3 regions of the Bacillus sp. AFS031507 genome follow, and region 3 is predicted to be linked to each of the others. Evidence: riboswitches for the same ligand, from Rfam matches in the RefSeq annotation. Region 3 holds a riboswitch; each other region holds the start of a gene.
The links. Region 3 has a riboswitch for cobalamin ahead of COE25_RS22335 (ribonucleoside-diphosphate reductase subunit alpha). Riboswitches for the same ligand answer to the same signal wherever they lie in the genome.

Region 1: it holds a riboswitch for cobalamin, as region 3 does, so the genes downstream of both, metE (5-methyltetrahydropteroyltriglutamate--homocysteine S-methyltransferase) here and COE25_RS22335 (ribonucleoside-diphosphate reductase subunit alpha) in region 3, are expected to answer to the same signal.
Region 2: it holds a riboswitch for cobalamin, as region 3 does, so the genes downstream of both, COE25_RS06720 ((2Fe-2S) ferredoxin domain-containing protein) here and COE25_RS22335 (ribonucleoside-diphosphate reductase subunit alpha) in region 3, are expected to answer to the same signal.

The regions. Positions count from the first base shown of each region.
Region 1 is NZ_NUOW01000036.1:103,985-113,940, reverse strand. Features, by position in the region: gene COE25_RS25740 (IS3 family transposase) at 1-678, opposite strand, end outside; gene COE25_RS25735 (helix-turn-helix domain-containing protein) at 579-1,145, opposite strand; gene COE25_RS25730 (hypothetical protein) at 1,656-1,985, shown strand; gene COE25_RS25725 (VOC family protein) at 2,339-2,734, shown strand; cobalamin riboswitch at 2,830-3,010, shown strand; gene metE (5-methyltetrahydropteroyltriglutamate--homocysteine S-methyltransferase) at 3,394-5,685, shown strand; gene COE25_RS25715 (SET domain-containing protein) at 6,053-6,418, opposite strand; partial or broken gene garD (galactarate dehydratase) at 6,753-8,286, shown strand; gene COE25_RS25705 (DUF418 domain-containing protein) at 8,480-9,481, shown strand; gene COE25_RS25700 (PAS domain-containing sensor histidine kinase) at 9,643-9,956, shown strand, end outside.
Region 2 is NZ_NUOW01000004.1:12,637-22,592, reverse strand. Features, by position in the region: gene COE25_RS06740 (M15 family metallopeptidase) at 1-628, shown strand, start outside; gene purT (phosphoribosylglycinamide formyltransferase 2) at 969-2,135, shown strand; partial or broken gene COE25_RS06730 (OFA family MFS transporter) at 2,176-3,140, shown strand; gene COE25_RS06725 (VCBS repeat-containing protein) at 3,503-4,435, shown strand; cobalamin riboswitch at 4,973-5,161, shown strand; cobalamin riboswitch at 5,339-5,515, shown strand; gene COE25_RS06720 ((2Fe-2S) ferredoxin domain-containing protein) at 5,643-6,026, shown strand; gene cobJ (precorrin-3B C(17)-methyltransferase) at 6,080-7,705, shown strand; gene COE25_RS06710 (sirohydrochlorin chelatase) at 7,769-8,701, shown strand; gene cobK (precorrin-6A reductase) at 8,698-9,495, shown strand; gene COE25_RS06700 (precorrin-8X methylmutase) at 9,513-9,956, shown strand, end outside.
Region 3 is NZ_NUOW01000025.1:203,413-213,368, forward strand. Features, by position in the region: gene COE25_RS22330 (hypothetical protein) at 1-1,486, opposite strand, end outside; cobalamin riboswitch at 1,653-1,854, shown strand; gene COE25_RS22335 (ribonucleoside-diphosphate reductase subunit alpha) at 1,991-4,282, shown strand; gene COE25_RS22340 (ribonucleotide-diphosphate reductase subunit beta) at 4,317-5,363, shown strand; gene COE25_RS22345 (flavodoxin domain-containing protein) at 5,360-5,812, shown strand; gene COE25_RS22350 (PaaI family thioesterase) at 6,046-6,525, shown strand; gene COE25_RS22355 (CidA/LrgA family protein) at 6,778-7,158, shown strand; gene COE25_RS22360 (LrgB family protein) at 7,139-7,831, shown strand; gene COE25_RS22365 (hypothetical protein) at 7,975-8,460, shown strand; gene COE25_RS22370 (TetR/AcrR family transcriptional regulator) at 8,402-9,322, opposite strand; gene COE25_RS22375 (DHA2 family efflux MFS transporter permease subunit) at 9,506-9,956, shown strand, end outside.

The sequences.
Region 1 (9,956 bases), on a different contig from region 3:
TGTTTTTACCCATTTATTATGTTGATAATGCCAGCCTTGATCAGAATGTACAGTGGTTCTAAACTTAGAATCCTTTACTATTTCAAGAGCTTCCTTCAGAGGGCTGAGCGCTAATTCTATGGTTGGGCGCATACCTATCCCATACGAAAGAATTTCACCGTTGAACATATCCATAATAGGACTCAGATACAGTTTTACACCGTCTGAACACTTAAATTCTGTGATATCTGTTGTTAATTTTTGATGACACACCTTTGTGTGGAAACGACGATTTATACGGTTCTTGACAACTGTTCCTGTAGTTCCTTTGTAAGAACTGTATTTACGTGATTTTCTACTAAACTTCTCCACTTTAATTCCGAGATTATTCATGATGCGTCGCACCTTTTTATGATTCACTTCATTACCACGGTTTTTCAATTCCAGTTGGATACGACGATATCCATAATTTCCGTTATTTTCATCAAAAATGGATTGAATACATTCTTCAAGTTCGTGATCTGGATTTTCCTTCTTCATCCCTTTTATATGATAATGGTACGAAGATTCAGGAATACCAACTCTCTCTAAAACATCTTTTAGTTTGAAGGTTTCTTTGAGTTCGAATGATAGCGCTGCTTGTGCTTTTCGAGGTAGCCTTCCGGATCCATCTGAAAAGCTCGCAACTTTTTTAGGTATTCTACTTCTAAACGCAAAAGTTCGTTTTCTCTCTCCAATTTTTGTTCGTACGTCATTTCTTTTTCTTCTGCAATTTTTTTATTTCTTTTGTTCTTATTATTATCAGACATGGATGGCCGTCCTTTCGGTCTATCCAGGGCCTCAGGACCACCCTCCAAAAAAGCTTTCTTCCATGAAGCTATCATAGAAGGGTTGGTTAGTCCAAATTGAAGGGCGGTATCTGCCTCTGAAGAACCTGTTCTTTTCATAAAGCTTAAAACATCTAGCTTAAATTGAACAGAATAAGTTTCCTTGTTCTTCTTTCTCATTAACCCTTTCTCCCCAAATTTTTCGTAAACTTTTACCCATCTCAAAATGCGTGTAAAGTCTTTCATATCATACTTCTGTGCTAATAATCTATATCCCAATTTACCTTCTAGATACTCTTTTACTAGCATTAACTTAAATCCTTCACTATATTTAGCCACTCAAAAACACCCCAAAAATTAGATTTCACTCTAACTTTTGGGGTGCAGTACACTTTGGATGTTGCCTTTTAAAGGTCTTTAATGATTTACTAATATGTTCACATAATTGTAGAAAAGCTTTTGAAAAGACTAAATTTATATGAATTCTAATGTGATATTATTTTATCTGAGGAGGTAGCAAAATGGAAACATGACAATAAAATAATTACTTTTTCAATTTTTGGCGTTTCTGTCCACCATCATTTTCCCCATCAAAACAATGATTTAATGAAAACCTTGAAGAATAAATCCAACTTTGAAATTATGCAAACGTTTATGAACAACCTCCTTATTGAATCTTCACATTTTTCTACTTTAACACCCATTTCTTCCATGTTATTTCAAGAAAAATTGTTTAATAAAAAAATAGACCTGAAAGGATAGGTAAACCATGTAAGCATATTATCATTAAAAGTTTCCTAAGACTAATTATTTCTGGTAAGTAAATTTATATCTGAAGGAGGATAATTAATGGGTCACGATATATCAGGACACAATAAAGCAGGAAAAGAAATTGCTTATGCTCGTTTTAGCATGGGGAATTATAATGCTACCATACTGTATAATTTACTTGATGCAAATAATTACTATGCAGGAGTTAGTGGATCAGGCGACAGTTCTACCTTCTCGATACAACAAATTGAAAAGGCTATGAATGCCTACAAGCAATTTTATAAAAATGGTGATTCTCTGTCAGAAAGTGATTTCTTAACTTGGGATCAAAAACAAATCCTGAATTTTATACAGAATTGTTTAGCAACAGCAAAAATAGAAGGGAGTGTAAGAGTGTATTTTGGCTAATGTTTTAAGACTGTTTGCTAAATTCTTCAATTTCGCTCCGTATCCATATAACTCTATAGTAGTAATTACCTTCATATGTAACAATTTGCATTCCATCTAACCATTCTAAGGTGTCTAGCCATAATAAATATTTTTTTACAATAAGTAAAAATATTTAATCTTTATAAAAATTGAATATATTCCAACAATTATCCTATAATAAAGAGGAAATATATTAGGCTTTGGCTCAAATTGAAAAGTTGGCTTCATCCTTAGTTTTGCTAACATAAGATAATGCATCATAACCCCAAGATATACATAAGTACTAACTTGCTAGAAGCGAATATAATTACTTTTTTAATTAGGAGGCAATCATGGGAAGATTAGTTCATTTCGAAATTCATGTCAATGACATGGAACGGGCAAAGAAGTTTTATGGAGAGGTATTCGGATGGTCATTTCAAGATTGGAGTGAGTATGCAGGAATGCCTTACTTTGGAGCAGTGACTGGCGATGAGAATGAACTTGGGATCAATGGTGCTTTGATGCAGCGGCAAAGTGCTCCACCGGAAGCAAACCAAGCTTTGAATGCATTTGCTTGTACAATGGGAGTGGAAAATTACGATGTAACGGAAGCTAAAATTATTGAGAATGGCGGCAAGGTCGCAATGGCCAAATATGCCCTGCCTGGAATGGCGTGGCAGGGATACTATATTGATACCGAAGGCAATATATTCGGAATTCATCAACCCGATGCGAATGCAAAATAGAATCCTAAGGTGAGTGAGAGAACTCTCATCATACTGACTACTTTTCAGAAAATTATGTACTTCATATTATTAATATGCTATAGTTAGTGAAAATTACATATCGTGTAAGAATTGGTGCCAAGCTAAGGCTTGGCTTAAAAGGGAAGAACGGTGTAATTCCGTCGCTGTCCCGCAACTGTAAATCGGAGTGAATCACAAATACCACTGTCTTAGGATGGGAAGGTGTGAGGAGCAATGATGATAAGCCAGGAGACCTGCCAATTTCCAGTACACACCAAATACCTACGTGGAAATAGGTGGTGACATTCTTTTGTACGACAAACGAGTTATGAGTAGCTATGTTTATGCATATTTTTTTAGCAAAACTTAAACTTGATTGTAGAGCCATTTCCATTTTGTGGAGATGGCTTTTTTGTTGTATAGGAGATTATCAAATCATTTATTTTGGATAACGTGAACTAGTTCTCTGAATCCAGCTCCAGCGCCCAACTGCTAGTGGACTTCGCTCTCCGCCCTACGATAGGTCAAGCACGAATGCGCTACGCTCTCCGTGTTTCCTTTATCTCAGTTGGAGCGCTCCAGTCCATACGCAGCTAAACGGGCGCTTGCGCCTTTGTTCTACTTGGGAATATGTAAATTTAAATAAGGAGGAATGAAATATGAATTTAGTTAGTACTGCCATTGGTTACCCGTACATTGGTGATAATCGGGAGTGGAAACGTTGTATAGAATCTTTTTGGAAGGGTGCGATATCAGAGGAGCAATTTATTTTCGAGATGAAAACGAATCGTTTGAATAATTTGAAGCGCCAGCAATCATTAGACTTAGAGTTACTAACAGTTGGGGATTTTACCCTTTATGACCGTATGCTTGACCATGCGGCAATGTTCGGTATGGTTCCAAATCGTTATAAGTGGACAGGTGATGAAGTCGATCTAACCACTTATTACGAAATGGCCCGTGGGGCAAGCCATGTTGTGGCTTGTGAGATGACAAAGTGGTTTAACACCAACTATCACTACATCGTGCCCGAGTATGAAGGCAAGTCATTACAATTAACGAAGAACTACATTTTAGATTATTTTGTAGAAGCCAAAGAGGAATTAGGTCTTATTACAAAGCCTACAATGATCGGTCCTTTTACTTTTGTTAGCTTAGCGAAAGGATACGATGCTAAATCGAAAGCATTGTTTATTTTAAAACTCTTACCGTTATATGCTCAAGTATTGCAGCAACTTGTAGATGCTGGGGCAAAGTGGATTCAAGTGGAAGAACCAGCACTAACCCTTTCACTAACAGCAGATGATGTAAAACTAGTGCAAGAAATTTACAAACAGTTAGCAGAAGAAGTACCGGCTGCACAAATCATGTTGCAAACCTATTTTGAAGGACTATCAGCGTATGAAGAGCTGTCTCAATTACCTGTTGCAGGGATTGGTCTTGATTTCATTCATGGTTCCGAAGAGAATATGGCTTCACTTCGAAAAAACGGGTTCCCACAAGACAAAGTATTAGGAATTGGTATCGTAAATGGACGGGATATTTGGCGGGCAAATTTGGCTGAAAAAGCATTCAATACAAAAGCTGTTTTATTATTAAGCGGTGTAAAAGAAGCTTGGATTCAGTCTTCATGTAGTTTACAGCATGTACCTGTGACGACGAAGGCAGAAACAAAGCTGGATGCCATACTGACAAATGCTTTGTCATTTGCCGATGAGAAAATAATTGAGTTATCACATATCGCATCTTACGTACGTGACGAGGCTTGGACAGGAAATAAGAGCGTTTCACAAAGTATGATAGCAACTGAAGCATTAGTACAGCATAAGGCAAGGAAAAATGCACGTGTGAAAGAGCTAGTATTACAAGTAACACAAGAGGATTTTGCTCGTTCAATGACGTTTAAAGAACGTCAGCCTTTGCAGAAAAAGGCATTAGATTTACCAGATTATCCAACCACAACCATTGGCAGCTTCCCTCAGTCAGTTCAAGTAAAACGGACACGTACAGCATGGCGTAAAAAGGAAATTACAGACGCTGAGTATGCAGCGTTTCTAAAAAATGAAACAGCTCGTTGGATTCAAATTCAAGAAGAAATAGGATTGGATGTTTTAGTGCATGGTGAATTTGAGCGGACGGATATGGTTGAGTACTTTGGAGAAAAGCTAGAAGGTTTTGCCTTTACAGAAAAAGCGTGGGTTGTATCCTATGGTTCACGTTGTGTAAAACCACCAATTATTTATGGTGACGTCGAGTGGACAGCCCCAATGACCGTGAAGGAAGTAGAAGCGGCACAGCAATTAACGTCTAAGTATGTGAAAGGGATGTTAACAGGTCCTATCACAATCTTAAATTGGTCTTTTGTCCGCGATGATATTTCACGTGAACAAGTAGCCAACCAACTGGCCTTAGCACTAAGAGAAGAGATTGCAGCGTTAGAAGATGCAGGCATTGCCATTATTCAAGTGGATGAACCGGCATTACGTGAAGGACTGCCATTACGCAAAGAAAAATGGGCTGAGTATTTAGCATGGGGGGTAAATGCCTTTAAGTTAGCAACTTCTAGTGTGAAAAATGAAACACAAATCCATACACATATGTGCTATTGCGAGTTTAATGACTTTATTGAGCCGATTCGTGCCCTTGACGCAGATGTGATTTCAATCGAAACGTCTAGAAGTCATGGGGAGTTGATTCAATCTCTTAAAAAAAATCCATATGAACTTGGTATTGGTTTAGGAGTGTATGATATTCATAGTCCACGTGTACCAAGTCTAGAAGAAATCAAAGCGATTTTAAACGATAGTTTAGAAATTATTTCAAAAGAACAGTTCTGGGTGAATCCAGATTGTGGTTTAAAAACACGTCATGAAGAAGAAACCATTGCATCGCTAAAAAATATGGTGTCAGCCGCACGAAACCTACGCCAACAGCAACAACAAACTGTTTAAATCTAATCTTAACAATTAAATTAAGGGCCTTTTCCATTTTTGGAAAGGCTCTTTGGTTAATTGGGAATTACTATCCAGTTATCAGGCTTACAGATTTTGTCGGAAATATGAATGTGTATGAAGCACGTGATAAATTAATTCAGATTACAGAAGGTTTTGGTTTGACTCTAAAAAATGCTAACCTGCATACGGCGGCTACTACTCAAAGTACCCCAAAATAATAACCGAAAATTATATTTTTTATCGAGATTATTAATCATGAAAAAACAAATGGCTTAAAGTAAAACAAGAAATGATGATTGGAATAGTCAACAAATATGCGAGCCCATTCTAACGACTGGGCTCATATTTCGAGTTTCATTTGTCTTTATTTCTCAAACCATAATCTTGTTTTGTCATCTGGGTCACCATTGTAATTGATCTGGATTTCCTCTCCTTCTTTAATGTCGGTATAAGCATAAAAATTGATTGTACCTTTTTTTAATTTCCTTTTGAAAATGGCATTAGGTGTGCGGGAATGATTAAAGAGCGACCCAATTCCTAAGGCTAACGCACATTCATCGAAATCTTTTCCCCACCAGAATACATAATCGATCAAGGTTGTTTTTTCCAAATACTTAAACTCTTCTTTAGGGAAGATAATGACGGGTGACACCTCTAAAAGCTCATCCTTCTTAATATCCCGTGTAGCAAAGATTCCTCTCCCGTATTGAGATTGCCTTACCTCCAACATAGTTCTGTTTACCTCCATTTTATACACATCTCAGTTGCAGTTTTTTTATTAAGGTATGAAAAAGGGAGGTGTTTGGTATGGGTCAATTAGGTAGAAGTCTGTTGATAGCGGAAAAAAACCAAGTTAGTGTTGAGACTAACCTGGCTTAGTGAACTTATTTTTGTAAGGGGCTTACCAAGATGTTAGTTGTGCAATTGTCCAAAAAAATTATCATAATAATTATTTAATTGACTAATGGTTAATTTTTCTAACAGGTTTACAATATAGGTGATAACGAATAGTTTTTCAAAAGCTATGAGGAAAGCTATTAATCTATTAGTAAGGAGCCTGGATCATGTCTTTGAACGTAACTGAGATTGAAAAGCCCTTATATATTAAAGTGGACCCTGATGATAATGTAGCGATCATTGTCAACACTGGGGGATTGCCTGAGGGGGCAATTTTTTAGATGGACTAAAACTGAATGAGCGAGTACCTCAAGGTCATAAAGTAACACTTACGGATTTAAAGTGTGGGGATGCGATTATTCGTTATGGCCACATCATCGGTTATGTTAAAAATCCTGTAAAAAAAGGAAGCTGGGTCAATGAAACCATGGTTGATTTGCCAAGTGCACCCGAGCTGGACGAACTATTAGCACCTGAGCAAGCGTCACAGCCTTTGCCGCCGCTAGAGGGATATACATTTGAAGGGTATCGGAATTCGAACGGCACGGTAGGTACAAAAACATTCTTGGAATTTCAACAAGTGTACAATGTGTCGTAGGAGTGGTGGAATTTGCGGTTAAGCGGATTAATAATGAACTTTTACCAAAATATCCAAATGTAGACGATGTCGTCGCTCTCAATCATAGCTATGGCTGTGGCGTGGCGATTAATTCCCCCGATGCAATCATCCCGATTCGAACCCTCCAAAATTTAGCCGCCCATCCGAGTTTTGGCGGGGAAGTTTTGGTGGTTGGTTTGGGGTGTGAAAAATTAGTTCCTGACCGATTATTACCAGATGGAGATACCTCCAATGTTATCTTATTACAAGAACAGACAGGCTTTATAAATATGGTCGAAAAGATTTTGGAAATGGCCGAGACACGTCTAAAAAGGTTAAATGAGCGGAAGCGGGAAACATGTCCTCTTTCGGATCTTGTTATTGGCGTACAATGTGGCGGTAGTGATGCTTTCTCCGGTGTAACAGCCAATCCAGCTGTTGGCTATGCTGCCGACCTCATTGTTCGGGCAGGTGGAACGGTTATGTTTTCCGAAGTGTCTGAGATTAGGGATTCTGTCCACTTATTAATGTCCAGAGTTGTTGATGAGAAAGTAGGCAACGATTTAAAAAGGGAAATGAAATGGTATGACAACTATTTGCAAGGCGGTCAAGTGGACCGGGATGCCAATCCGACGCCTGGGAATAAAAAAGGCGACTTATCAAATGTTGTGGAAAAATCGTTGGGTTCGGTAACGAAATCGGGCAACAGTCCCCTTGTTGAAGTAGTTCCGCCAGGTGCGAAGGCAACGAAAAAAGGCTTACTTTTCGCTGCTACCCCTGCAGGTGATTTTGTCTGTGGGACACTGCAATTAGCCGCCGGAATGCATTTGCAAGTTTTCACAACGGGTCGGGGAACGCCTTATGGTTTAGCTATGGCTCCTGTGATTAAGGTTTCAACTCGCAATGCCTTAACCGAGCAATGGAAGGACCTGATTGATGTTAACGCTGGAACAATTGCAACAGGTGAGGCAACGATTGAAAATGTAGGATGGGAAATTTTTCACCTGATTTTAGATGTGGCGAGCAGTCGCAAGCAAACCTATGCGGAAAAATGGGGCTTGCATAATGATTTATGCTTATTTAACCCTGCACCGATTACTTGATGCCTATGAAACAGGGCTATGACTTTTTATGGTTGTTTCTTTTAAAATTAAAGAACAATGATATAAGGATAGAACGATTGTGGCAAAGCTAAAAATATTAAAGGCTGACAGGAAGCACGCTGTCAGCCTTTTTAGATTGGCAAAATAGTTGAATATCTTGTTAACGGTTATAATGATAGTGGAGTTGATTAGGATGAATGCGAAGGAGATATCCACACGGATCGATGTTCTTGATTATTTACGGGGATTTGCACTAATGGGGATTATCCTGGTTAACATCATTCCATTATTGTTGATTAAGTTACCAATACCCCATACAACTGATGCATCGTACTTGAGGTTTTTATATTTATTTGTAGAAGGCCGCTTTTATACGATCTTTACCTTTTTGTTTGGTGTGGGGTTTTATATATTTATCTCCAGGGCAAATGCGAAGGGGAAAAATGGATATGTTTTGTTTTTGCGGCGAATCCTCGTGTTGTTTATCTTTGGATTAGTTCATGTGCAATTTCATCCAGGGGAAGCATTAACGGTTTACGCTATTTGTGGTCTGATTATTTTACCTTTTTATAAAGCGAACAAGGTTGTAAATCTTGTTTTTGGAATAGTCATGCTGCTCGTCCTAAGTTTGTATGCTCAGAAAATGTTTATGGTGGTTCCATTGATGTTGTTAGGAATTGCCGCCGGGCAGTACCGGCTATTTGAACGAATATCAGATCGATGGAAAGTGACAGCTGTTTTCACAGGGGGGATGTTTGTTTTAAGTGTGGCAGGTCTTATTTATCAATATCAGCATGCCCCGTTTGATTTTGGATCAGGTGGTGAGTCCATAGAAACGCAGCAATTCTTACGGATTGGAATCACGATTGGTCCAATTGTCTCTGCTTTTTATATCGGGCTGATGATTTTGCTTCTGAATTTTCCTGTTGTCCGGCAGGTCCTGTCACCTTTAAAGAGCTACGGACGGATGGCGCTGACAAACTATGTTTCACAAACAATCGTAATCCTAGTTGCGGGGAAGATGCTGGATTTATTTGATCATATAACTTATTTACATTCACTTTATTTTTGTTTAGCTATTTATGTCATTCAACTAACGTTCAGTGCGATTTGGCTGCGCCACTTTAGCTTCGGCCCATTAGAATGGGTGTGGCGCGCGCTGACCTATTTCGAATTCCCGCCAATGCGTAAATAAAATACTTATCCAATCCTAAATTGTCCATGTGAGGTGGACAAATTCTAGCAAGTGTCTTTCGGTGGTGCCTGACACCATTTTGTAAAATACTTCTTTTCTTTATCGAAAAACTCTGTAAAATGGAGATTAAGAGTATAATTGATGTGTTTGGAGAGATCTCTATGTCGAAGAGTTTCCCGATTTTTACGAAAGCGAATGAATCTGTGGTTTATAATCCAGATGATTTAATTGACTTATTTCTTGACTGTACCGCAGACGCGATTTGTATGGTCGATATGGAGAATCGATTTATTCGAGTGAACCATGTGTATACGAAGATATTTGGCTATACAGAGGACGATGTCATCGGAAAAAGAGTTGAGGAATTTTCCACTCCTGACATAGTGCATGATATTATTGAATCAGTCAAAAGTGGTGAAGCATATCCTGATATGGTTACCCAAAGATACCATAAAGACGGAAGCATACTTGATAT
Region 2 (9,956 bases), on a different contig from region 3:
CCTTAATAAAAAACGGAAAACAAGAATAAGCGCTGTGGCCTTAACTCCCTATCCATCTTCGATAGCAACCGTTGTAAATAAAAAATATTATTTACCTGTTACTTATGTACCGAAGAATTTAGTATTTCCGGAAGTACCTTTTCTGTTCAAAGAAAAAATTGAAAAACGTAAAATGAGATGGGAAGCGGCTAAAAGTTTGGAAAAGATGTTTGCTGCCGCAAAAAATGATGGAATTTATTTAAGTGGGGTATCTGCGTATCGTTCTTATTCTACACAAAAAGTATTGTTTAACAATTATGTTAAGAGTGATGGATTTGAAAAAGCGGTAACATACAGTGCGATTCCGGGCACAAGTGAGCATCAAACAGGTTTAGCGATCGATGTAAGCGGAACAGACGGAATATGTGCAGTTTCGTCCTGTTTCGGAAACAGAAAAGAAGCGAATTGGTTGAGTAAAAACAGTGCGAATTATGGGTTTATTGTTCGTTACCCAAAAGGAAAAGAATCCATTACGGGTTATAAACATGAGCCGTGGCATCTTCGTTACGTTGGTAATATTTCGAAACCAATTAATAATAGCGGGATTACACTTGAAGAATATTTAGGTGTTAAATCCGTTTCCAAATAAGAAAAAGCGGTTCTCCAAATACAGAGAATCGCTTTCTTTCGTATGAATAAGACCTTGTCCTTTTGCCTTTAATAACAAAGAATATGATGTGCGAAAGACGACGAGTACGCTGATTCGTTAGCAGGTGTACATAAAAACAACACACAAAGCAGTAAAGAATAAACAAATATAAATAATACAAGTACATCTGTTAAAAAATAGTAACGCTTTCAAGAAAAATGACGAATGAAACTCATAAAAATATTAAATAATCTTCGTGTTTTGTGTGAAATTATTACTTGAATGAAGTGTAAATATGGATTAATATAAGCAAAAGACAAACAATAAGGGGTTGTGTAAGATGTTTGGTACCCAGACAAAAAAAGTGTTGTTACTAGGTTCTGGTGAGCTTGGTAAAGAGACGGTCATCGAGGCTCAGCGTTTAGGACTTGAGACCATAGCTGTAGACAGATATGAAAACGCGCCGGCAATGCAAGTGGCCCATCGTTCCTATGTGGTGGACATGCTGGATGGAGAAGAACTTCGCAGAGTGATTGAACAAGAGAAGCCGGATATGGTAGTCCCTGAAATAGAAGCGATCGCAACAGAAACATTAATTGATCTTGAAAATGAAGGATTTCGTATTGTACCGACGGCTAAAGCTGTGAACTTGACCATGGATAGGGAAGGAATCCGACGCTTGGCAAGCGAGGAACTGGGGCTCCCTACAGCGAAATATGCTTTTGCGAACACATTAGAGGAATTAAGGGATGCCGTAGAAGAAATCGGGATTCCATGCGTGATTAAACCAATCATGAGTTCATCTGGAAAAGGGCAAACTGTTTGCCGTTCGATCGAGGATGTAGAATGGTCTTGGAACGAGGCTATTTTAGGTGGAAGAGCCAAAAAAACTCGGGTGATTGTCGAGGAATTTATCCATTTTGAATCGGAAATTACACTACTAACAGTCCGTTCCATTTCAGGAACAACCTACTGTGCACCAATAGGACATGTTCAAAAAGATGGTGACTATATTGAATCCTGGCAGCCGCATGACATGTCAACGGAACAAATCGCAAAAGCGCAGGATATCGCCAAAAACATCACTGATGCTCTTGGCGGGTACGGACTTTTTGGAGTTGAATTATTTCTTTCTCCACAAGGTGTTTATTTTAGTGAAGTGTCACCACGGCCTCACGATACGGGGATGGTGACAATGGTAACGCAGGACCTATCCGAATTTGCCTTACATGTAAGAGCAATTTTAGGCTACCCGATTCCATATGTTCAGCTATTGAAACCTGGTGCAAGTCATACGATTAAAGCAACTAAGGAAAGCAAGACCTACCAAATAGCTGGAATTTCTGAAAGCTTATCCATCCCAGATACACAGGTTAGGGTCTTTGGAAAACCAGAAACAAAAGTAGGACGTCGTATGGCAGTTGTGTTAAGCAGCGGAGAATCAGTCGAAGAGGCAAGGCAGCGAGCCGCATTAGCAACTTCCAAAATGATCGTTACTCACGAGTAAGTACGATTTGAAATCAACTCACAGCTGGGAAATACAACGTTTAGCCATTCATATAGTATCATTGCTATTACTCTATTTATTTTACGGTATGATTGCAGGAATTGGGTTGAGGGTTGGTTACATCACACCTGTTTCCACGCTGGTAAAGTAGTTCCCTGACAGGAGAGGCCTCTCAACTGGACTGGCCATCATGGGATTTGATTTTGCTTCATTGATAAACAGTCCGATTATGAATCATTTAATCCATACATATGGCATTTCAAACACTTTCTATATTCTTGGTTCTGCGTACTTCATTATCATCTTTTGTTCTGCACAGTATCTTGCGCCGCCAAAAGAGGGATGGGTCCCTAAGAGCCTAGAAGCAGCAGCCAAAAAGTCCGGTACTAAAAAAATTAAAGAGGACCTTCGTCAGTTGACCGCTAATGAGGCAGTCAGAACAAGACAGTTTTGGGCATTGTGGGTGATGCTTTTCATCAATATTACCTATGGAATCGCGATTCTTTCTGTTGCCTCTCCAATGGCTCAAGAGTTAGCAGGGATGTCGGCTGCCGGAGCAGCGGCAATGGTTGGAATCATGGGGTTATTTAACGGATCAGGAAGGATTGCTTGGGCAACCATTTCCGACTACATCGGAAGTCCGAATGTTTACACACTATTTTTTGCTTTTCAAATCGTTGCCTTTTTTATGCTTCCAAATATAGCAGTGGGAATTCTTTTTTCGATCCTTGTTTATATGATCATGACCTGTTATGGAGGAGGATTCGCCTCTATAACTGCCTATATCGGCGATTTATTTGGAACAAAGCAGCTTGGGCCATTCATGGGTATATTTTAACTGCATGGGCTGCAGCTGGTCTAGTGGGACCAATTTTTGTATCCTGGGTCATTTTTTCAGGGATATTCGTCATAGCTCTAGCCGTTTCACTCCTCATTCGTCTTGATATTAGAAAATTAAGGACGATGAGCGAAAATCCTATCATCAAAAATGCAGGGGATTTTTAACGTTCAAATCGGTTTTCCGTGTTAATCACTTAAAGAATTGATTAAATAGAACAAGGGGCTGTTCAAAAAGGCGGGTACTTAACTTTTTGGGCAGCCCCTTAACTTTTTATCGAGCTAGGATTTCAAGCAATCTGGTTGGGTGGAGACATTTCTCCTATAGACTTGTTAGGTGATAAAACTGATTCTAGATGAACATAACGAAAAAAGCAGGTTATGGCTGATAATAGCTCAGGTAGGCTGCTTTTTTTATATGAAAAAAATGGAACCTACTAGTCGATAACCCATGTAGACCAGATCTTGGAATGCTCCTGTGGATTTGAACATAAATCTATATGGAGAATAATAAGACAGGTGGGTTGTAAATGGACACCAATGATTTTAATAAAGTACTGCATCACTATTACACAAAAATACGTGAGACGAATCATCCCTATTATTGGTACTGTTTGGCTAAAACGCAGGCAAGAGCCGGATTAACAAATGAAACACTTCAAACGATTGATATGGCTTTGTCCTTTCCCAATCCTTATCCTTCAAAGCACAAACTTTTAGAAATACGGGCCGAACTGCAATCTGCTGATACAAGACAACTTCATACCAATAGTCCAACAGTTTTAACGGTAAAGAGGGGTGATATTGACGGAGACGGAATAAAGGATAATGTTTATCTTACGGCATATAAAACTCCTGATAGTCCATTTTGGAAAGATATCACTTTGGTTGTCCAAAATGGGAGAACACATCACTATGATCACATCCATTTTAAAAATAACTCAGGATACAACCCCACACTTTTTCTAGGTGATTTGACAGGCAACAAGGGGGAAGATATTTTAGTGGTTATTGACACCGGAGGAAGCGCCGGCACGGTTTATGCGTATATCTTTTCTTATATGAACGGTCAAATAAGGCAAATATTTGATTCGGATGCATTCAATGATTCCTATAGGTACGATGTGACATATGAAAATCAATACAAAGCAAAGGTAATCAGTTATCATCTCAGAGAAAAGTATATTCTTGACCTTACTTATAAGGGGAAGGAATATTTATCGGAAATCTATAACCCCCAAGGTATATTAAAGGCTCCTATTAATGGGTGGGTGAATCCCTTGTCTGGTTTATACCCGATTGATTTTAACAGGGATAATAGATATGAACTCGAAGCGTATCAAAGGATAGCTGGCAGGTATAATGCGGACAGTCTGGGATATGTACAAACTGTATTGAAATGGAATGGTCAGGCGTTTGTTCCTGATAGACAGACGGTGGCCACCTTTGGTGGGGAGATGTAACAATTGGACCTTTTTATAATAGAAATGAACCAAATTTTTTTTACTTAACATAAGAGGTCTAATGGAATAATTGTTAATCCAAAATTAGCTAGGGTGTCCTTAAAAATAGGGACACCCTTTTGTAACAAGAACGGTATATAAACTTTTTTATTTTAAACCATCGTTTTATCGTGCCATAGGAATACTCTACTTCCGATCAGCTGAGGTTGAAGTTTCCGAACCTCATTCATCACTCGATTGGAAATTTAAGGTAGGGAATTACCACATCTATATTATCAATCATATTTGTTAAAAGGTGTCGATTGATAAAGTCATAATTAGGTTTTCTTTCATCATTTACCGATTCCTTTCACCAAGATTAATAATAACTAATAGGGCATTTAAATAGGGAATGGGGATAAAGAAGTTGTTGTAGGTATCCACCAATCCGATAGCTATGCCGATCCCCGAAAATAATATAAGGGAATAAAAAAAGCACTTGAAATATTCTATTTGTTAGACTAGTATAATTATTATCTCTTAAAATTACATATGAATTTGTTAACAATTAGTTAAGATGCCTTAGGGCTTAATAGGGAATCTGGTGAAAGGCCAGAACTGTCCCCGCAACTGTAAGTGTGGACGAAATAGACAAACCACTGGACCGTTTATTTATTGACGATTCGGGAAGGGTCTAAAGTAGGAAGAAACACAAGTCAGGAGACCTGTCTTAACTTTTAATGTTTCGATTTCTTCGGGGGTTGAGAAGATGGAACGTTTGGACAAAAAGGATTATTTATTAACTTTCTTTGTGCTGACGTTTTATCCGTTCAACTAATGTTGAACGGATTTTTTCGTTTTGATGATTCTAAATCATTTTTAATTCTCATAGTTTAGCTTTAGAAGGAACAAGCCTTTTTAACAATTGAATAGATTAGGATAGGTGCACGAATATGTGCTTAATAGGGAAGTACGGATTAAATCCGTCACGGTACCCGCCACTGTATGGGGAGTTTATTGCAGATGTCACTGAAGGAATTCGGGAAGACGCAATGGATGATGAACCTAAGTCAGGAGACCTGCCTTTACCTAATAACTTCAATCAACCTACGGGAACATAGGTAGAAGTGCTGAACATACACAGCTATTTTTTTGTGTGTATATATTCTGCACCCCTATGTCCATAGGGGTGCTTTTTTTACGTAAAAAACGAAAAGGAGAGTGTGACATGACTACTTGGAATTTACAAGGGACGAAACACCATGTTTTCATTTGCAACGGCAGCAGCTGTATGAGAAAGGGTGGGGAGGAAGCGACACAAGCAATTCGGAATGAAATCACCAATTTAAACTTAGATTCACTGATACATACAACAAGAACAAGATGCAATGGGAGATGTAAGGATGCACCTGTTGCCATCGTCTATCCGTCAGGAACTTGGTATAAAAACGTAACCCCAGAAGTGGGAACTACGATTGTAAAGCGTCATCTGGCGGAAGGTCATTGCCCTCAGGAGCATGCGATTTATCAATATTCCGAAGAAGGATTCATACAGCCAGAAGGGTCGGAATGCATTGCAGGAGTACAAAAAGCTGTTAAAGAAAAGATTTAACAGCGGATAGTAGCTGGATTCTAGTTTGAAATTTTGGAAGGTGGCGTAATAGTGTGAAAGGCAAATTATTGGTTATTGGTTTTGGCCCTGGTGATGAAAAACATATCACCGGACGGGCAAAAGAAGCCATCGAAGAAAGTGATATCATCATCGGCTACAAAACCTACGTTGATTTAATCAAGGGATTAATAGCTGGAAAACAAATCATCAGCACAGGAATGACAGAAGAAGTGAGCCGGGCCCAGGAGGCAGTGAAACAGGCCGAACTCGGTTACACGGTAGCCGTCATTTCGAGCGGTGATGCCGGTGTATATGGAATGGCAGGACTGGTTTACGAAGTGCTAATCGAAAAAGGCTGGAAAAAAGACTCAGGGGTAGAAGTGGAGGTGGTCCCTGGTATTTCTGCCATCAACTCCTGTGCTGCTTTATTAGGCGCGCCGGTCATGCATGATGCCTGTACGATCAGCTTAAGTGACCATTTGACACCTTGGAGCATAATCGAGAAACGAATCGAAGCGGCCGCTCAAGCTGATTTTGTGATTGCTTTATATAATCCAAAAAGCGGGAGAAGAACACGGCAGATCATGGAAGCTCAAAAAATTCTACTAAAATATCGCTCACCAGAAACCCCTGTAGGATTGGTAAAGAGTGCTTACCGTGATAGTCAAAAGATCGTCTTAACCAATTTAAAAGAGATGCTCGAACATGAAATTGGTATGTTAACCACCGTTTTAATTGGAAACTCCTCCACATTTTTCTACGACGGCTTGATCATCACTCCGCGCGGTTATCAGCGGAAGTATACATTAAATCAGGCAATACAGCCGTTGAAACCGCATCAGCGTTTGCAAAAGGAAGCCGAACCATGGGCACTGGAGCAAACGGAAGAAGTAACACCGGTGAACAAAAAACTAGTCACCCCAACCTCAGTGAAAGAGTCGCCAAGAGAGCTGGCTGAGGAAGCCTTGCAAATGATCCTTGGTGAGAACGATGGCCTAACCAAAGGTTTATTGGTGAAGCAAGACTTTCAATCTATTTTGGAGGTAGCGGTCAGCCCTGGTGTCGCCAATAAAAAATTTACCGCGAATCAGATGGTCATTCTTTCCCAACTTGTCGGAGAAGAAGGTGTCATGGAATACACACAAGACCATTTTATGAAGCTGCAAATTTTAACCTCTAAGCCTGATGAGATTGTTGAAAAACTAACGGCGGCTAACTTTTTGATTGCTCCTGTTGGCGACGTATTAACCGTAAAAGCCTGTGATTTTTGTGACGGAGAAAAGAAGGATTCCATTCCATATGCAGAGGAACTACATGAAAAGCTTGGCGGAATGGAACTTCCTAAGGAATTAAAACTGGGTGTAAATGGCTGCGGTATGGCCTGCTACGGAGCTGTAAAAGAGGATATTGGCATTGTTTACCGAAAAGGAGCGTTTGATTTATTTCTAGGGGCAAAGGTAGCCGGAAGATCGGCACATCCCGGCCAAATCGTAGAGGAAGGAATCGCACCGGACCAAATTGTCGGGGTCATAGAGGGGATTGTTCAAGAGTACAAACAAAAGGGCTATCCAAATGAACGTTTCTATAAATTTTTTAAACGGGTCAAAGAGGTTCAAGGTTTTGTGTACCAGGATATCACACCAAACCTTAAAATCGAAGCGGCTGTTTGCGGGGAGTAAAGGGGAGACGTCTAGCGGTCAATTGGCAGGTTAGGCATTTACAAACAAAGGGGAGGAAATATTTTGAAAGCAATTTTATTTGTGGGGCATGGGAGCAGAGATCAAGAGGGAAATCAGCAGGTTCGCGAGTTCATCCGTGAGATGAGAAAGACTTGGGACGATTCTTTCCTGGTGGAGACGTGCTTTTTAGAATTTGAACGACCAACCGTTAATCAAGGAATCGATCTGTGTGTGGAAAAAGGGGCCGACCATATTGTCGTGATTCCAATCATGCTCTTACAGGCAGGACACTCCAAAATTCATATTCCAGCAGCGATTGATGAGGCGAAGAATAAATATCCACTTGTTCAATTTACTTATGGCCGGCCAATCGGAGTTCATGAGGAAACATTTGAAATTCTAAAAACGAGATTAATGGAAATTGGCGAGAATTTAGAATCCATCGAAGACGATACGGCTGTCCTTTTGTTAGGACGGGGCGGAAGCGATCCCGATGCGAATAGCGATTTATATAAAATTGCTAGATTACTATGGGAAAAAACAAACTATAAAATCGTCGAACCTGCCTTTATGGGGGTGACCAATCCCCTTGTGAACGAAGGGATTGAGCGCTGTATTAAGCTTGGAGCAAAAAAAGTGGTAATCCTGCCTTACTTTCTATTCACCGGTATCCTGATTAAACGGTTAGAAGATATGATGGTTCCTATTCAAAATCAATATTCCACGGTTGAATTTCAGTTGGCTGACTATTTTGGTTATCATCCAAAATTACAGACGATTTTAATCGATCGGGTGGAAGAAGCCCTCCGTGATGAGGTGAAGATGAACTGCGATACCTGCCAATACCGTCTCAATGTGATGGAACATATCGATCATCACCACCACCATGATCATGACCATGATCATCACGGCCATGACCATCACCATCACGACCATGCCCATGACCATCACCATGATCACGAACATGCAGAGCAAAAGGCAGGAGATAGAGGATGATTTTCGTATTAGCCGGTACAAGTGATGCACGAGCCCTTGCTTTAGAAATAAAAAAGGAGGGCTTCGATCTCTTGGCCTCCGTTGTCACAGAAAATGCAGCGGTTGAATTAAGGGAGTCAGGGATACCTGTTCAAGTAGGAAGATTAACGGATGAAGACATGGTGGGGTTGATTGAAACAAAAGGGATTCTAGCGGTTGTCGATGCAAGTCATCCATTTGCGGAAGAAGCTTCGAAAAACGCAATCAAGGCGGCCCAAACGGCGGGAATCCCCTATATCCGGTATGAACGGGAGTCACAAACTTTTCAATATGACAACATGATAGTGGTCGAAAGCTACCAGGAAGCAGCGGAGCTTGCATTGGCCAAAAAAGGCGTGGTGATGCTGACGACTGGCAGCAAGACGCTTCAAATTTTCACAGAAAAACTATTAGGAAACCCGGACATCCGCTTGATCGCCAGGATGCTTCCTCGTGTGGATAATATGGAAAAATGTGAGCAGCTAGGGCTGCTGCAGAAAAATATTGTTGCGATCCAGGGACCATTTTCAAAAGAGTTCGACAAAGCCCTATATAAGCAATATGGCGTGACCTTAATGGTGACGAAAGAGAGCGGGAAAGTCGGATCGGTCGATGAAAAGGTGGAAGCGGCCAAGGAACTGGGGATTGAGGTCATCCTTATTGGCCGCCCGAAACTGAATTATGTCACCGTCTATGCTAATTTTATTGATGTCATCGCAGAATTAGATAAAAGGATTGGTTCCACACCAACCGTCACACCAGAACAATCATTTTAAATACAGGAGTGAGAGAAATGGATTTTCGTACCGAATTTAAACCGTTAACCGTCCAACCGGAACAGATCGAAGGAAGAAGTTTTGAAATGATTAATGAAGAAATTGGGGAGCACCCGTTTACCGAGGAGCAATATCCGATTGTCCAGCGCATCATCCATGCATCCGCTGATTTTGAACTCGGGAAAAGCGTCCTCTTTCATCCTGATGCTATTCAGTCCGGCATCCGTGCGATTCGGAGCGGGAAAATGGTAGTTGCCGATGTTCAAATGATTCAAAGCGGGGCTAATAAAGCGCGAATTCAAAAATTCGGCGGAGAAATCAAGGTCTATATTTCTGACCCGGATGTGGTACAAGAAGCCAAACGGTTAAATACCACACGGGCAATTATTTCGATGCGAAAAGCGATCAAAGAAGCGGACGGCGGCATTTTTGCCATCGGGAACGCCCCAACCGCCTTACTC
Region 3 (9,956 bases):
TCACCACTGTTCCGCTGATTTGCTTTTCATCCGCTTTAGAACTGCCGTCTACAGTGCCCTTGCCTCTTTGTAGGGCTGTTTTATATTGTTTTAGGGCCTCATTTGGAGTATTGGCGTACACAGAAATTTCTGGATTAGCTGCAGAGACGATAAAGTAATTTTGCAGAAAACCGTTCGAATCCAATACAGACGTTAACCAGCTTGCTTCTCCGTAAAAATTGTAAAGAATCGGCATTTGCCCATGCCATTTCTTTTCAATAAATTTCTTCTCAATGATCTGTAAGGCACCCTGTGAATCCATATAAGATTGCTCTGGATTTCCGGTATAGTAAGTTGCTTTTCCCGTCCTTGAGTTAGTTAACGAGTAACCAAGCATAGAATCTACGCCTTCTTTAGGACTTGTGAAATCAGTAAAATAATACATCTTTCCATTTTCATCAAAGATCGGACTTACATTTGACTCAGTTCCTTCATCAGATGGGAGTTTCACGTCAGATTTTCCGAATTTACTATTCCAAAATCCATGGACGAGGTTCCCATAATAGCTGTTTTGCAGACTAACTGCCTCAGGTGAGACCGCGCCATCAATAAATTCGGGGACATTTGAAATATGATAATCTTTCATTGCGCCACTCTTAGAATCAACTACGACTAGCCCTTTGGCCGTAAATCCATTTCGGGCTGAAATAAATTCACCATAAGTACGGATGTAAAAAGGTTTTCCTTCTTCGTTAATTTCTAATTGAACATCTCCGTAGAAAATCTTCTTGGGATATTGCATGCGAATATGCCGCTCGATTTGTCTATTAAAATAAGAGGAAGGGGTATAAACCATTTCGGCCTTAATAAATTTTGGATTAGCGCTAGAATCCGTTGCACTTAATGAAAAGTAACCAGGAGTTCTTTCACCTTTCCACCATTTAAAAAATCCAGAAAATTCAACGGGAGCAATATATACATAATCACCGTTCAGTTTTTGAATCTGAAGATTTCCAAGCTCAAAGTAGCTTGTGTTCGGTACTTGCCCAAAAGCCTTTTTCATTTTGTTACGTGCAAACTGCGGTGGAACGCTAGCTGGTGTTTCCTTCTCATCAAAGGTCTGAATCTCTACCTTTGCATCCATCTTTGCTACTTGATATTTTTCATCGGCATTAAAAATGAAGGCGGTTAAGAAATAAATTCCTAGACCTAGACTTGCTAGAAAGAGAAGTCCTTTAATCTTTCTTTCTGTGCCTTTGGCAAGAACTGCTCCGCCTACAGTTAGGAAGATTGCTAACGGCCATAAAGAAGTGAAGTTTCTATCAAAATTACTAAAATAAAAGAATGAAAACACTGGAAGCATAAGAAAAACCATAACAGCAATGAAGACGCCGATTTTTTGTTTTTTATCAACTTTTTTATTTGCCTCTTCATGTTTAAAAATGGGTATTAAAACAAGTGCTGAAGCTATTCCAATGATCATCGTAAATAGAAAAATGTTCCCCATAAAATTGCCCCTTTTCACCTTGGACTTTCTTAATATACGGAAACTAAACCAGATAGGTTTCATTTTTATTTAATAATAGACTTGAATTATTTTGGTGACTATACTATTATTTAAATTAATTGATTCACTATATATTGTTTCAATAAATAATAATCAAACTATATATTGTGTTAGCCTTAAGAGACGATGCCATTGTGGCTTAATAGGGAATCTGGTGTAAATCCAGAACTGCCCCCGCAACTGTAAATGCTGACGAAATGAGCAAACCACTGTATAAGAAATGTCTAATATATTAGGCAATTATATGGGAAGGGTTCAAAGTAGGATGAAGCATGAGTCAGGAGACCTGTCTTTCTTAAGTTGTTTCAACTTCTTCGGGGATTGAGAAGATGAACGGTGGCGACAGGAGGCATTGGATACTTTTATTTTAGTCCTTTTGTAGTGTTATCGTTTCATCCGCTCAATTCCCCTTGAGCGGATTTTTTTATTATAGGGGGAAATGAAATGGTAACAAAGGAGCTTCAAGTTGATTTCAATTATGTTTTAGAATCTATTAATCAAGTTACAGAAAAATATCAGATGGATACAACTGAGCTTAAAAACCGTATAAGCGAACTGGAAGTAACAGAGGTGGAAGCAAACCAACAAGCTTTAGTCTATGCAATAAATCAAGTTGCAATGGACCAACCGAATTGGACATTTGTCGCTGCCCGTTTATATCTGAATGAATTATATGGAAAATCTGCAAAAAGTCGATGCTATAATCGTTCTTTAAAATATGGAGACTTTTATAGATTAATAAAAGAATTGACTGATAAAGGTATATATTCTAATGATCTCCTAAGTTTATATAGTAAAGATGAAATCGATCAACTAGCAAAAGAGATAAATCCAGATAAAGATTTATTATTTAATTACATAGGGTTATTTTTACTAGCGGATCGTTATCTTGCTCAAGATCATAATAGAAACGTATATGAACTCCCGCAGGAGCGGTTCATGGTTATTGCCATGACGATTATGAAGGATGAAAAGGAGTCCATCCGCTTACAGCTTGTAAAGGAAGCATATTGGGCACTAAGTAATTTATTTATGACAGTTGCTACCCCTACTTTAGCGAATGCGGGCAAAAGCTTTGGGCAGCTTTCCTCCTGCTTTATTGATACAGTAGACGATTCCCTTGATAGCATTTATTTAAATAATTGGGATATTGCTCGGCTAAGTAAGGATGGCGGAGGTATTGGGATCTATTATGGTAAAATTCGTGCCCTAGGTTCCGATATTAAGAAATTTAAAGGAAACTCCTCTGGAATTGTACCATGGATTAAATTGCTAAATAATACAGCTGTCAGTGTCGATCAGTTAGGTCAACGGCAAGGTGCCATTGCTGTTTATCTAGATTTGTTTCATAAAGATATCATGAACGGATTTCTCGATTTGAAAACCAATAATGGAGATGAACGTCGTAAAGCCCATGACATTTTCACGGGTGTCACCATACCAGACCTATTTATGAAAAAATTAGAAGAGAAAGATGAGGATGGAAGAAGTATCGGGCAGTGGCATACATTTTGTCCCCATCAAGTAAAACAATTTATGGGCTGGAAGGATGAAAAAGGGAACCTTCTCGGACTTGAGGATTTTTATGATGAAACGGATGTTAAATACTTTACCGAGAAATATGAAGAGGCCGCAGGTAACCAGCTTCTTCCTCGTAAAACCTACCGTGCAATGGATATTATGACACGAATAATGGTTGCTCAATTAGAAACAGGAACACCATACATGTTCTATCGTGATGAAGTAAACAGGCAAAATCCAAATAAGCATGTATTAGGCAAGGGCCGTACAACTATTTTCTGCAGTAACCTATGTACAGAAATTGCTCAAAATATGTCAGCTACGACCATAGTTAACGAATACCAAAATGAAGATGGCAATCTCGTGATTGTTCGTAAACCAGGTGATTTCGTTGTTTGTAATTTATCTTCTATTAATTTGGCAAAAGCAGTTCCTGCAGATGTTTTAGAGCGTTTAATTAGGATCCAAGTAAGAATGCTCGATAACGTGATTGATTTAAATACAATCTCAGTTGGACAGGCTCAACTAACAAATACAAAGTACAGAGCCGTGGGTCTTGGTACATTTGGCTGGCACCACCTTTTAGCACTTAAAGGTATATATTGGGAATCTGAAAAGGCTGTTACGTATGCGGATCGCTTGTATGAAGATATCGCCTTTTATACCATTCGTTCTTCAATGGAACTAGCCAAGGAGAAAGGGTCTTATAGTCTATTTAAAGATTCAGAATGGCATACTGGGAGCTATTTTGATCGGAAAAATTACCAAACGAAAAGATGGATTGAACTAAAAAGGGATGTCGTAAATCATGGTATTCGAAATGGTTGGTTAATGGCTATCGCTCCCAACTCATCAACAGCCAAAATAGGAGGTTCCACTGATGGAATAGATCCGATCTATTCTGTTGAATATGCAGAGGAAAAGAAGAATTTTAAATTTAAAGTTACCGCACCTGATTTAAACCATATAACGTACGACTTTTATCGCCGGTCCAGACATGAATTAGATCAAGTGTGGAGTATTAAACAGAATGCGGCACGAGGGCGTCACATTGATCAAGGCATTAGCTTTAATTTATATGTTAGGCACGATATAAAAGCAAAGGACTTGCTCAACCTGCATATGGAAGCTTGGAAGCAAGGATTAAAGACAACGTACTATGTAAGAAGCACATCTCAAACGGAAATTGACGAATGTGAGGCTTGCCATAGCTAACATCTTTTAAGAATAGATTGGAGAAGATTATTTTATGGATATTCATTTACCGCTATCAAGAATAAAACTGTTAAACCCTGAGTTTCCCAATAAATCAACCGGTATTATCAACGGAAAATCATCAGGCTTGCTCAACTGGAATGATATTGCTTATCCTCAGATATACGATTTATATCAAACTTTATTGTCAAACTTTTGGAAAGCTCAAGAGATTAATATGCAAGATGATATAAAGCAATGGGACTTTCTAAGTTCAACGGAGAAAGATGTCTTTTTACGAATAAATACACAACTTGCTTGTTTAGATAGCCTGCAGACCCCTACCATGTGTCAAGTGATGGATTATGTGTCGGATTCTAGCTTTAAAGCAATATTTGCTGTCATCGCTCAGCAGGAAGCAGTTCATAATGAATCCTATTCCTATATATTAAGTTCTCTTGTCCCCTTAAATGAACAAAAGGATTGGTTCAATCAAGCCAAAAATGATCCAATCGTTCAAAAAAGAAACCAACTGATATTAGATGCATATGAATGTTTCCGTGAGAATCCTACACCACAAAATTTATTTCAACTAGGTGTGAATTCTATTAATCTAGAGGGTATTTATTTTTATGCTGGCTTTGCTTTTTTCTATCATCTTGCCCGCCAGCAAAAAATGCTTAAGACTAGTACAATGATTAGCTATATACAACGGGATGAAATGCAGCATGCGTATTTCATGGCACAGTTTCTACGAATACTTTTAACAGAAAATCCGGATTTACATACAGAGGCTAACATTGATTATGTATATAAAGTGGTTGGACAAGCTGTCCGACTTGAAAAAGAGTGGGCACATATGATTTTGAAGGATATAGATGGTATTGAATTGAACGAGTACGAAAGATACACCGAATATCTTGCTAATAAGCGGCTTCGACAGCTAGGTTTACAGAACTTATATAAAGAAAGGGTAAACCCTATGCCTTGGATCCATGTTTTCAGTGATGAAATGATGAATGGAACAAAATCCGATTTTTTTGAACAGAAGTCAAGAAGCTATGCAAAGGTAACACAATCAAACGGTTTCGATGAATTATGAAAATTGCCATCGTATATTCTTCCAAAACAGGAAATACTGAAGAATTAGCTCAACTAATTTTCCATTTATTTTTAAAGAAGAATGTAATGGTTTCTCTCTTTCGGATCGAGCAATTTCGAGTTAGGGATTTATCCCAATTTGAGGCTGTAGTGATCGGAACCTATACTTGGGGAAATGGCGAAATTCCTCAAGAAATGATGGAGCTATATCGTGCATTCGAAACTCAGGACGTAAAAAAGGTACTGACAGGTGTAATCGGCACAGGGGATAGTGGTTACCCGAAGTTTTGCGGAGCTGTTGATGAATTTAAGGATATGCTTTACGTACACACAAATTTAATTGCCACCCTAAAAATCGAGGTTAACCTCCAAATGAAGGATATTGATCGGTGTAGTAGATTCGTGACTATCTTTTTGGATCAATTAAGCCGGAAGCAGGGTATAGGGTAATTGCAGAGGAAGTTTGGAATTAGTAGTCTAATTGTTTTTATTTGCTCCATATAGAGTCTATTTGTTATTACTACCGAAATATTCAGAAGAAAACCCTTGCATCACAAGGGTTTTCCTTTTCTGACTTATGTGAAATGTTTGGATTTTCTAATATTTTGTCTATTGATTGACCAGGGAATTTTAACAATGTTATCATGTCTATGAAAGCGTTTTCGGTGAAGGGGGAGAAATTAATGGAAGATAAAGTTTTAAAAGCAATTCAGGATGTTTATCCGGATGATTTCGCCTGGTGTTATGGCTGTGGTCGATTGAACGAAGGGGGACATCATTTTCGAACTGGCTGGCAGGGTGAACAAACAGTAACTATATTCACACCAGAAGCAGAGCATCTAGCACTTCCAGGTTTTGTTTATGGCGGCATTGTTGCCTCTTTAATAGATTGTCATGGAACAGGGTCTGCTGCATTGGCGCTTCATCGAAAAAATGGACATGAAGCTGGTGATGGAGAGGAGCCCCCAAGATTCGTAACGGCTTCCTTAAATGTGAACTTTCTCAAGCCCACTCCACATGGTATACCATTAAAAGCAATCGGAACTGTCCATGAAATACACCCTAAAAAGTTTAAGGTTGAGACAGAAGTTTATGCGAATGATATTCTCTGTGCTCGTGGAGAGGTCGTCGCTGTTGTCATGCCTAAATCCTTTCTTAAATAGGTATTAAATATTCAGTTTTAGCCGCTCCTACTATTGGGAATCGGCTTTTTTGCTTTATGAAGGTAACTCGAAATAAACGTAAGTTATTCTACCATGTATTAAATCAAATTTAATAAATCTATGTTAGATACCATTCCACATTTACAGAAAAACTCAAAAAGGTATGCGATACTGACTTTAGAGAAATAAATTGTGACCCCATTTGTTAAAAAATAATGGGGCATTAATCTTAATGCAGGGGGTTGGAGCCGAATGGTTCGTACTATTGCTCAGTTTCTCACAATCTTAGTTATATATTTGATTGGAACAAGACTCGTTACTTGGCTTGATCTTCCTGTCCCTGGAAGTATTATTGGTATGGCGCTCTTATTCATTGCATTAATGTCAGGTGCTTGTAAGCTCAAATGGGTCGAAGCAGCCGCCCAGCTGCATATCAAACATATAACTCTTCTATTTATTCCATTTATCGTAGGTGTTTGGCATTTTGCAGGGATTTTTAGAGTAGAAGGAATAAAATTAGCAATCATCCTAGCAGCAAGCAGCCTGGTTGTTCTTCTTGTTACAGCTTTTATTGCTGAGTATTTAGAAACTAACAGAAAAAGGAGTAAACAAAATGGGAACAATGATTTCTAATATATTGTTATGTACCAGCATTACTGTTATGAGTTATGTAGCAGGAAATAAGGTGTTTAAAACTTATAACAAGGCATGGTTAAATCCGTTATATACAGTAACTGTGTTCATCATTGGTTTATTGACGCTTTCTCATATTAAAGTGGCCCAATATTCTTCTGGAACAGGAATATTTTCACTTTTATTAGGAACTGCCACTGTGTCACTCGCTGTTCCCTTATATAGACATGTAAGAATTATTAGAAAAAATTTCGTAATTATTTTCTGGGCGGTTATGCCAGGCACAATAACTGGGGTAATTTCAATTGTCTTGTTGACGAAGTATTTGCACATGAATAAGGAAATTATGTTGTCGCTTATTCCAAAATCGGTCACTGCTCCAATTGCCTTATCAGTATCCCAGTCATTAGGGGGGATACCGTCACTAACGATTTTGTTTGTTTGTATTTCAGCGGTTTTTTCTTTAATGGTTGGGCCATTTCTTTTAAATTTTACTCGGATTAGAAGCAGAATTGCTAAGGGATTAGCTTTAGGAACCTCAGCCCAGGCAATTGGTGCCAACCGTGCATTTGAATGGGGAGAAATAGAAGGGGTCATGGGGAGCATAGCGATGATTACCTCCGCATTGATCATGTCTATTTTGATACCCCTATTATTGCTGCTTTCCCTTTAATAAACTACTCTTAATACTAATTTATAAATTCATTACCGATCTCTTAAAACAATTTTAATGAAAATGAAATATTTCTAACTGAAACCAAAAATACCCATCCGTCGTCAAATTTAATAGAAGCAGATAAATAAGGAGGCGAACGGGTGGAGGGGATTAGAAAAATGGCCGTTACCCTAGTGATTGTTTTGGTCATAGGATTTGGTCTAGTTGTCAGCAGATTTGGTTCTGCGCTTTTTCAGGAGGGAAATCCAATACCATTAATTGTTTCTGCAATGAAGCTTCACTTATGCGATTCAGAATTTGAGCTGTTCTCAAAAACAGATAAACGAAGCAGGTACTTATCCGAAAGTAATCAAGATAGCAGCTATAATGTTGTAAAAAAATATATGAAATCAAAAGGATGGAAGTTTCAAGAACAAATGGGTTTAGGGTTAATATTTACAAAAAATGGTGAAGATGCAATCGTGGTGGTAAAACAATATTCAAGGAATTACTTTATTTGGGAAATTCAGCAACGCTTTTCAAATAATAAAAGCCTTACCTACACAAAACAAACCCCTAATCCTTGGATTAGGGGTTTGTTTCTTCCGACTCTGTCACACTATAAAAAGACTCGATCAATTCATTAAGCTGCCCTAGTTCTTTTTTCCAAAGTGATTCGGGGTTTTGCTTTAATGATAATAGGGCACTTTGAATAAGAAACTTTCTTGGTGATTTTGTATGGATGATTTCTTCTTGAATAAAATCCAGAAGTTCATTGTATTTGCTTTGTTCTTCTACATCTTGAATGCTTTTCGTTATCGATGCCCTTAACGTTACCGCTATTTTCATCAACTGGGTGATAATCTCGAGATTGTTTTTTTGGCAGCCAGGGACCCATTTTTCTAAAGTATTTGGTTCTATTAATTGATCCCCTGATTCAGAAACCTCATCAACTATTTTAACCAATCGCGCCACGCTGTAGCGGACAACACTGCTTATTTTTTCTCCAGATTCATGGGCCATTCTATTGTATTGGACATTATATTGTAATATACCTTGAAACATAATCGCACAATCTAATAGGAATGGTTTTTTCTCTTCGCCGAAGATGTCGATAAACCGATTGTAATACCAACGAAGTGAATTTAAACGAAGTCGTTGGATAAATTGTTTGAGGTCGGCATCATTAGAGGACAATACTTCCTCGTAAAGGGCAATTAATTTATTTTTCCTATTAGAAATCATTTGCATTTCCACTTGCTTAATGAAAATTTCTATACTGGAAGGGTTTTGACCAATTAATAAATCGTTTCGATCCTTTTCGAGCCTCTTAAAAATTGTTTTATAAATCGCGATTAATAATTCGCTTTTCGATGAAAAATAATTATAAAACGTTCCTTTAGAAATCCCGCTATAGTCTAAAATATCTTGAATAGATGTCGCTTGGAATCCTTTTTCGATGAATAATTGATGAGCCATATTTACTACATGCTGCTTTCGGTCATTCATAAAATCACCTTTATTTCCATTTGTACTATTAGTATAAAAATATAGTACATTATTTAAAGCATTATTACAAACCCATAATTTTGCAGGTTTTTTTAATTGCAAAAATTGAACTCTGCGTATATTATTATGTAAGTGTGAAACAGGTGTATAAAAAAATGAACATATATTATAGGGGGAAAATGAATGAAACAAAAGATAAAAAAGCCTGCTGGCCCACCGTATGGCGTTCTTGCCGTACTGATTGTCGGAGCTTTTATTGCATTCTTAAATAACACATTATTAAATATCGCACTGCCTTCGATCATGACTGACTTAAAAATTGACCCATCAACTGGTCAGTGGTTGATAACCGGTTTTATGTTAGTAAATGGAATTCTGATTCCATTATCAGCATTTTTAATTCAAAAATTTTCGGTCCGGCAATTATTCCTAGCAGCCATGCTTTTATTTACTTTTGGAACTGTTTTAGCTGGCTTTGCTCATGCCTTTCCACTTTTATTATCTGGTCGGATGATTCAGGCTTCTGGGTCAGCGATTATGATGCCTTTGTTAATGAATGTAATGTTAACAAGTTTTCCTGTTGAAAAACGTGGATTAGCAATGGGGGTTTTCGGGTTAGTATTAATGTTTGCTC